4 regions of the Methylocystis sp. Se48 genome follow, and region 3 is predicted to be linked to each of the others. Evidence: predicted binding sites of a transcription regulator. Region 3 holds the regulator's gene; each other region holds the start of a gene.
What was found. Region 3 encodes LexA, which represses DNA repair genes until DNA is damaged. Its sites were predicted from a motif close to TGTTCNNNNTGTGTTCNG; they were not measured.
Positions count from the first base shown of each region.

Region 1 (2,200 bases), 1.3 Mb from region 3:
CGCAGCGCTCGTTGGGCTGACGACGGCAGGCGTAGCCCGGATCGAGCGCGTGTCCGCAACGGCACGGATTCATCGCGGCGACGAGCTGGAACCGGGCGGGGTACACGGCGCGATGATTCGCCCACGACACGGCGACCTCGCCCGTCTCGAGCGGCTGTCGCAGGCTGTCGAGAACCTGCGGCTGAAACTCCGGCAACTCGTCGAGAAAGAGAACGCCGTTGTGAGCGAGCGAAATCTCGCCGGGCTTCGCATGACTGCCGCCGCCCACGAGCGCCGCCATCGAGGCGGAATGGTGCGGCGCGCGAAACGGCCGGCGATCGGTGAGCGCTCCGCCCGCGATCTGGCCGGCGACGGAATGGATCATCGACACTTCCAGCAATTCTCGTGGCGTCAGCGGCGGCAGAATCGACGGCAGGCGCGCGGCCAGCATGGATTTGCCCGCGCCGGGCGGCCCGCTCATCAGCAGATTGTGCCCGCCTGCGGCGGCGATCTCCAACGCCCGCTTGGCGCTCTCCTGCCCCTTGATGTCCGAGAGGTCAGCCAAATCGGCGGCGAGCGCGCGCACCGCAGGCTCCGGCCGCGCCAGCGCCTGCGTTCCCTTGATGTGATTCACGAGTTGGATGAGGGAGCGCGGCGCAAGCACGTCCATGTCGCGCGAGGCCCAAGCGGCCTCCGGCCCGCAGTCGCGTGGACAGATGAGACCCTGCCCCCGCGCATTGGCGGCCACCGCCGCCGGCAGCACCCCGGCGACGGGCGTCAGGCTTCCGTCGAGCGCGAGTTCGCCCAGCACGACGAATCCCTCCAGCGCGTCGGATGGAATCGCGCCGATCGCCGCCATCACGCCGAGGGCGATGGGAAGATCGTAATGGCTTCCCTCCTTCGGCATGTCGGCAGGCGCGAGATTGACCGTGATGCGCTTGGCCGGAAGCGCCAAACCCGAGGCGATCAATGCGGCGCGAACGCGCTCGCGCGATTCGGCGACCGCCTTGTCCCCGAGACCCACGACATTGAAAACCACCGCCCCAGGCGAAATCTGCACTTGCACGTCAACCGGCCGCGCCTCGACGCCCTCGAAAGCGACCGTCGCAACCCTGACCGCCATTTCTAACGCTCCAGAAAATAGGCCTGCCCGCCTGAAACGCGACCAAACTAGACGCCGCCTCTTGATTGCGCAAGAACAATATATGAACATACGCGCGATTGAACGACGCGTGGTTGCCGCTGGAACAAAATTGTTTAGGCTCGCGGGCGTTTCGAAAAGCCCGAGGAGGAGGCCGATGATGAGATCAAGCACAGCCGGCGCTATTTTGATGGTGGCGTCCGCGCTGGCCGGCGCGGCGCCCGCGCAGGCGGCGCGCTGCGGTAATGGCGCGGGCGGTTTCGAGGCCTGGAAGCAGGAATTTGCAGAGGAAGCGCGGGGCCGCGTCGGTGCGACCGGCATCGACGCGCTGATGAACACGCATTACAATTCCGCGACAATTTCGGCCGACCGCGGTCAGAAGAGCTTCCATCTTTCGCTCGACGCCTTCATGGCGAAGCGCGGCGCGTCGGCCATCGTTGCGCGCGGGCGGCAACTCAAGCGGTCCCAGGCCGCCCTCTTCTCCTCCATCGAAAGCCGTTACGGCGTGCCGCCGGGCCCGCTCCTCGCCATCTGGGGCATGGAGACCGGGTTCGGCGCCGTGCATGGAAACCAGCACGCCCTTTCGGCGGTCGCGACGCTCGCCTACGACTGCCGGCGGTCCGAATATTTCACGGACCAGCTCTACGCCGCCCTCCAGCTCATCGATAGCGGCCGGCTGTCGCCGAATGCGCGCGGCTCCATGCACGGCGAGATCGGCCAAACGCAGTTCCTCCCGAAGAACATCCTGCACTATGGCGTCGGCAATCTCGACAATGCTTCCGCGGCGTTGATGTCGACGGCGAACTTTCTTCACGCCCACGGTTGGCGGGCTGGCGGCGGGTATCAGCCGGGCGAACCCAATTTTGACGCCATCCAGGCCTGGAACGCCGCTTCCGTTTATCAGCGCGCGATCGCCATCATCGGCAAGCAGATCGACGGCGGCGACGACTGAGAGCTTGCGCTGGCGCGCCGCCAAAGACGAACCCGAAAGCAAATCGCCGCCCCGGTCGGGGCGGCGATTTCATCATCAAAGACCAAACTCCCACGACGCGCTGATCACTCCGCGGCTGTCTTGTATTT
Region 1 covers NZ_CM149850.1:2,454,667-2,456,866, forward strand. The annotation lists gene ACV959_RS12100 (YifB family Mg chelatase-like AAA ATPase) at 1-1,102, opposite strand, end outside; gene ACV959_RS12105 (lytic murein transglycosylase) at 1,281-2,072, shown strand; gene ACV959_RS12110 (hypothetical protein) at 2,177-2,200, opposite strand, start outside.
Region 1: a site for LexA is predicted at 1,174-1,191, ahead of ACV959_RS12100 (YifB family Mg chelatase-like AAA ATPase). Genes of this name have one in related genera too.

Region 2 (2,200 bases), 870 kb from region 3:
CCGGGCGATGAAGCCGAAAACCGACAGCGCCAGATCGGCGTGGGCGGCGGGCGAGGTCTTGCGGTAGTCGGGAATCTGGCAGGCTTCCCACAGCCGCGCGACGTCCGCGGGCGTCTTGGCGTTGCGCTGCGCCGTTTCGTCGCGGCTCAGGGCTTCCAGCGTCAGCTGATCCACTGCGGTCGGCGCGCGCGCGAAACGCGGGTGGTCCGGGGTCTTGTCGAGCGAATGGACGAGCGCCTGGACGGAGGAGAAGTCCAGGTCGCCGTTGCGCCACTGTAGAAGCTGGACGGGAGCGAAACGGTGATCCTCCAGCGCCTCGATCAGCTCTTCCTCGAAGGGCGGGCAGCGGCCGGTCGCTCCGAAAAAGCCGTCGCTCATGTGGCGCCCGGCCCGTCCGGCGATCTGGCCGAATTCGGCCGGCGTCAGCCGCCGGCGCCGCCACCCGTCGAATTTGCGGTCGGAGGCGAAGGCCACATGGTCCACGTCCAGATTGAGGCCCATGCCGATGGCGTCGGTGGCGACGATGTAGTCGACGTCGCCGGACTGAAAAAGCTCCACCTGGGCGTTGCGCGTGCGCGGGCTGAGCGCGCCCAGCACCACGGCGGCGCCGCCCCTCTGGCGCTTGATCCACTCGGCGATGGCGTAGACCTCCTCGGCCGAGAAGGCGACGATGGCGGTGCGCGGCGGCAGTCGCGAGATTTTCTTGTCGCCGGCGAAACTGAGCCGCGACAGACGCGGGCGGGAGAAAATCGGCGCGCCGGGGAAAAGTTCGGAAATCAGCGGCGCCATCGTGCCCGCGCCGATCAGCAGCGTCTCCTGCCGGCCGCGCCAGCGCAGGAGGCGGTCCGTAAAAATATGGCCGCGGTCGAGGTCGGCGGCGAGCTGGATTTCGTCGATCGCCAGAAAATCGACGTCGACGTCGCGCGGCATGGCCTCGACGGTCGAAATCCAGTAGGCCGGCGCGCGGGGCTTGATCTTTTCCTCTCCGGTGATGAGCGCGACGGCCTGGGTCCCCACTTTCTCCGCCACGCGGTTGTAGACCTCGCGCGCGAGCAGGCGCAGCGGCAGGCCGATGAGGCCGGTCGGAAAGGAAAGCATCCGCTCGATGGCGTGATGCGTCTTGCCGGTGTTGGTGGGTCCGAGCGCCGCCGCCACGCCGGAGCTTCGGGCGGCGGCGCGGCTTCCGGGCGGGAGCGGCGCCATGCTTGTCGTCGTTTCTTGTCGTTCTTGCCCTCGACGCCCCCGTCGTGACGGCGCGACGCCGTCTCATAACGGAACTTCTCGGGCGATGCGAATTTACCGTCCGAACAGGCTGCGAACGAATCGCGGCCGAATCGGCGACCCGGTACGAATCTCCGTCTGTTCCAGCGACATATGGGGACTGACTCCAGGAAATTCCCCATCTATTGCGGCGACGGCGGGTCGGGGGCGTCCGCCTCCTGCAGCGGCCTCGCTTCCATCGACGCCGTCCTGTCAAGGGGGAAGCGTCAGCCGTGGGCGCCCGCGCCGGTTAACCTTTGGGCGCAAGCGCGAACGCAGCGCGCACGAATCGCTTGCCGTGTGGCGTTGCCGACGCGTTCTCCCAAATATTGCGGTTTTGAGCCGGACGCCGCGCAAGATGTCGAGGCAGGAGCGGGCTGCTTGGGGTCGGACCCATTCGCCATATCCCAGCGGCGCGCGCCATCCTTAACCGGTCGTCCGAAAGCGGGACAGCCGGCGCCCGCCGTCCTTCGCGGCGAGGTCGCGACGGCGGCGGCGTCCCAGGCGGCCGTCATGGTTAATGGCGTGAGCGCAGCGGCGCTCCCGGTTGGGGAGCGCGCCTGTGGGATTAAAGAAATTTTGAGGGCCGCCCGGTAAACCAAGGCGCAGCTTGCGGCGCCGCTCGCCGCCGCCAGACTCTCAGTTGGGGGAACGATGAGGCAGTTGTTCATTCTCGCCGCCATTGGGGCGATGACCGTGGTCCCGACGTCGGCCGGCCGGGCGCAGGCGGTGGTCGCTTCCCCCGACGAGACCGCTGCTTCCGGCCGGGCTCCGGATTACGCCGGCGCCCGGGCGTTTCCGATGCCGACGCCGAAAGGGCCGCTCCCGACGCGGGAGGCTGCGCCGGCGCCCGCCCTCGAGCCGGCCCGGCTCGTCAGCCAGGGAGCGGGCGGCGGCGGCCAGCTCAAGCTCGCGCGCATCGCGCCGGCGCGGCCGGCCC
Region 2 covers NZ_CM149850.1:253,194-255,393, forward strand. The annotation lists gene ACV959_RS01260 (helicase-related protein) at 1-1,203, opposite strand, end outside; gene ACV959_RS01265 (trypsin-like serine peptidase) at 1,915-2,200, shown strand, end outside.
Region 2: a site for LexA is predicted at 1,304-1,321, ahead of ACV959_RS01260 (helicase-related protein). Genes of this name have one in related genera too.

Region 3 (2,200 bases):
AAGATGACGGCGGAAAATCTGGCCAAACATCGTCTGGATCCTAATATCGGCTTCTGGAAAAACTTGAAGGAAGGCAACGACCATTTCGAGGTGACGAAGCAGGAGCCAGCGGTGGCGTACTGCGGCCGGCGCTACGTGTTCAACGCTGCGCCCGCGGGCCATATGGATCCGCTTTCGGCCTGTCCGCCGCTCAAGCACGATCCGGAGCTCATCGCGAGCGTGTCGGCCAAAGCCGCGAAGGACGACGAGAAGATCGCCGAATTGGCGTCGAGCGTGAAGCCCGTCCGGCTCGTTTATCAGGACGGCGGCATGCATCCGAGCTTCCTCGCCCGCATCGCCGAAACCAGCCGCCCCGAGGCGCTGCAGCCGCCAATGGAGATCGCGCTCGAGGAGAAGCCGATCCGCCCCGCTGGCAAGGCCACGCAGCTTGCCGCCAAGTCGCCGATCGTGACGATGGCGGCCGCCAAGGCCGCCGCGCAGTCGCGCGAGGCTGAGACATCGACGGTCGCGCAGTCGCTGGCGCCGGACGATCGCCGCGAAATGTCGGCGCTTGCGCCCGACGACAGCCCCACGGCGTCGATCCGCCGCGCGCTCCGCGCGAGCAAGTAGCCGCGCGCGGGCTCCTGCCGAATCCAGGCCGCGCCCCGCAAGAGCGCGGCCTCTTCGCGTAAGCGGCCGTTAACCGCGCCGCGACGATGGGGCTTGCGGAACGCACCGCGAACGTCTATAAATCGTTCATGATTTGTTTGTAGCAGCGAGTCGTGCGGCGCGGGCAGGAACGTGGCATGTTGACCAAAAAGCAGAGCGATCTGCTGCGATTCATTCACGAGCGGCTGAAAGAGTCCGGCGTTCCGCCGTCTTTCGACGAGATGAAGGACGCTCTGGACCTGAGGTCCAAGTCCGGCATTCATCGCCTCATCCTCGCGCTCGAGGAGCGGGGCTTCATTCGCCGCCTTCCCAACCGCGCGCGCGCGCTCGAAGTGCTGCGTCTTCCCGAATCCGCGACGCCGCGGGGCGGAGGGGGCGCGCGCGGCGGCAAATTCGCGCCCGCCGTCATTCAGGGCAATCTCGGCCGCGTCCGGCCGCTGCACGAGCGCGGCGAGGAGGAGAGCAGCCCGCTCGTCGCCATACCCGTCATGGGCCGAATCGCCGCCGGCACGCCCATTTCCGCGATTCAGAGCCGTAGCCATACGATTGCGCTGCCGCCCGACATGCTGTCGGCCGGCGAACATTTCGCGCTCGAGGTGCGCGGCGACTCCATGATCGAGGCCGGCATTCTCGACGGCGATACCGTCGTCATCAAGAAGCAGGACTACGCCGACACGGGCGACATCGTCGTCGCCCTCATCGAGGACGAGGAAGCGACGCTGAAGCGGCTGCGCAAGCGCGGGGCCTCCATCGCCCTCGAAGCGGCGAATCCGGCGTACGAGACCCGCATCTTCGGTCCCGACAAGGTGCGCATTCAGGGTAAACTCGTCAGCCTGCTGCGGAAATATTGACGCCGCGCCGGACGCGGCCAATCCGGCTCCGCATCGCCCGCGCAACGGCGCCCCGCGAGAGCGCTCAGCTCTCTCCGAGGACGTCCGCGAAGCTCCACGTGGGCTTTCCTTTCAGCGGTCTTAGCCAGGCGAGAGCGCTTCACTCCAGCGGCTCCGACAGCTCGGCCGCCTCGTCTTCTTCCTCGTCGGGAAGGGCGGGGCGGCTCGCGGCCGGGGCCGGGCGCGGCGACCAGGGACGATCCTCGTCGACGCCGCGCGCGGCGGTCCAGCGGACGCCGCCGTCTTTCAGGAAACGGAGCGAGACGGAACCCGTTTCCGCGAGCCTGCGCCGGTCGATGACGATTGGGGCGCCGCATCCTTGTGGCGCAGCGAGCGGCGTCACGATGATCGCGGCCCGCGCGCAGTCTTCGGCAAAAGCCGCCGGCGCGGCAACGAGCGAAACGAACCTGCCGTCGAAGGCGCGTCCGACGCAGCCGTAATCGTCGCAGACGACGCCGCTTCGCGCATCCGCCGCGGCGCGGCCGTCCGCGTCGGCCCGCAGCCATTGCTCCGAGGCGAATGCGCCCGGCTTTTTGCCGAGCAGGGCGAGTTCGCCGGAGGGCAGGCGCAAGGCCGCAGCTTCTCCGGTCAGGAGGACGGCAAGGTCGAATCCCGGGCCGTTCGTCGCGCCGAGCAGGCCAAGAAGCGCGAAGGGGATTGCA
Region 3 covers NZ_CM149850.1:1,125,004-1,127,203, forward strand. The annotation lists gene ACV959_RS05490 (L,D-transpeptidase family protein) at 1-609, shown strand, start outside; gene lexA (transcriptional repressor LexA) at 786-1,499, shown strand; gene ACV959_RS05500 (ComEC/Rec2 family competence protein) at 1,639-2,200, opposite strand, start outside.

Region 4 (2,200 bases), 1.4 Mb from region 3:
TCGTGAACGAAATCGACGCAATTGCGCGCTTTTGCGCCGCTGCGGCGCTGAAGGGTTTCGTTAACGCGTTCGATCATTTTTCGCTCTCGTTCATCAGCGGGGAGCGCGGTCGATCGCGGCGCGCTCCCTAGAAATTCCGGCGGTTTCGGCCCGTTCGGGACCCCGGGAACAACCGCCTGATGACGCGCGAGAGTGTTAGCGTTTCCTTAACGAATTCTTTTTTCGATCTTCGAATCTTCGAGACAATTGAGAATAGTTTTGATGCAACTGGCCTTAACGTTAAATTCACCGCTGGCTGGGCCGTTGATTTGCGGGAGGATCAAGGGGGAGGCGACGCCGCGCGAAAAAATGATGTGGATTGCGGGGAGCGATAGATAGCGCTTTCTATGCAACCAGTGCGCGAAAAGCGAGCCAAGGCCTCAGCGGCGCCGGGCGGACAGCGCGCTCCCTAGCGGCGCCGGCGTCCGGACCATTATCCAGCCGTGCGCGGGATGGCCGGCGCGCAGGGCGCCTCGCCGGCCAGCGTGACGACAGCCCCGCCCCGAGACGATGCGAGCCGAGGCTGGCGGCGGAACACATGATCGCGAGAAACGCGGGCGGCGCCCGCCGCGGAAAACCTCAGAACGGAATATCGTCGTCGAGTTGTTCGGAAAGACGGCCGCCGCCGCTCGCTTGGGCTGGTCGGCGCTCGACGGGCGCCCGCTCCATCGGCGAGGAGCGGCCGAAGGAGCCGCCGCTTTGGCCATAGCCGCCGCCCTCGTAATCCCCCTCGCCACGGCCGCCGCCCTTGCTGTCGAGAAGCGTCATCTCGCCCCGGAAACGCGGCACCACGACCTCGGTGATCTTTCTTTGATTGCCGTCCTTGTCCGTAAATTCGCGGGTCTGAAGCTGGCCTTCGATATAGATCTTGGAGCCCTTGCGGCAATATTGCTCGGCGATCTTGCCCAAGGCCTCGTTGAAGATCTGGACGCTGTGCCACTCGGTGCGGTCCTTGCGCTCGCCCGTATTCTTGTCGCGCCAGGATTCGGTGGTGGCGAGCGAGAAGGAAACGACGCGGTCGCCCGAGGGAAAGGTCCGGACTTCCGGATCGCGGCCCAGATTGCCGACCAGAATGACCTTGTTGACGCTGCCCGCCATGACTCTCTCCGCTTGCTCGACGCGCGGCACATTAACCCAGACGCGCCCGCGCCCGACGCGCCTGATGCGCTTGTCCACAGATCATGCGGCGCGGCCGAAACATTGTTCGTTTTTTGTTCTAGCACCGGCGCGCGGAGCGCGCAAGCCGTTCAGTCCGCCGTGCCAGGCGCTTCGGCGGCGGAGGGCGTCTCGGCGCCTCGCGACAGCCCTGCCGTCAGTTTCTCGCGATCCAGTTCGCCCTCCCAGGCGGAGACAACGACGGTTGCGACGCCATTGCCGATGAAATTGGTCAGCGCGCGACATTCGCTCATGAATTTGTCAATGCCGAGAACGAAGGACATGCCTGGCGCCAGCGCGGGATCAACGGCGGTGAGCGTCGCCGCGAGCGTGACGAACCCGGCCCCGGAGACGCCGCTCGCGCCCTTCGACGTCAGCATGGCGACGACGAGGATCGTCGCCTGATGACCGAAATCCAGCTCGGCGCCCATCGCCCGGGCGATGAAGAGCGTCGTGAGCGTCATGTAGATATTCGTGCCGTCGAGATTGAAGCTGTAGCCCGTGGGCACCACAAGGCCGACGACCGACCGGGAGCAGCCGAGACGCTGGAGCTTTCCCATCAGGGCGGGCAGGGCGCTTTCCGACGACGATGTGCCGAGCACGATCAGCAATTCGTCCTTGAGATAGGCGAGAAAGCGGAAAATGTTGAAGCCTGTCGCCGCGGCAACGGTCCCCAGCACGACGGCCACGAACAGCGCAGAGGTGAGATAGAAGGCGCCGATGAGCCCGCCGAGCGAGAGAAGCGCCGCGGACCCGTATTTTCCGACCGTATAGGCCATGGCTCCGAAGGCGCCGATGGGCGCGGTCTTCATCACGATGCCGATGAGGGCGAACATGACGCGGCCTGCCTCGTCCACCCAGATCCGCATCGGCCGGCCGCGCTCGCCGAGCGAGAGGAGCGCGAAGCCGAAGAGCAGCGAGAAAAGCAGCACCTGGAGGATTTCGCCCCTCGCGAAGGCGCCGACGGCGCTGTCGGGGATGACGTCGAGCAGGAAATCGACGCCGC
Region 4 covers NZ_CM149850.1:2,512,802-2,515,001, reverse strand. The annotation lists gene ACV959_RS12390 (TadE/TadG family type IV pilus assembly protein) at 1-77, opposite strand, end outside; gene ssb (single-stranded DNA-binding protein) at 619-1,137, opposite strand; gene dctA (C4-dicarboxylate transporter DctA) at 1,287-2,200, opposite strand, start outside.
Region 4: a site for LexA is predicted at 1,241-1,258, ahead of ssb (single-stranded DNA-binding protein). Genes of this name have one in related genera too.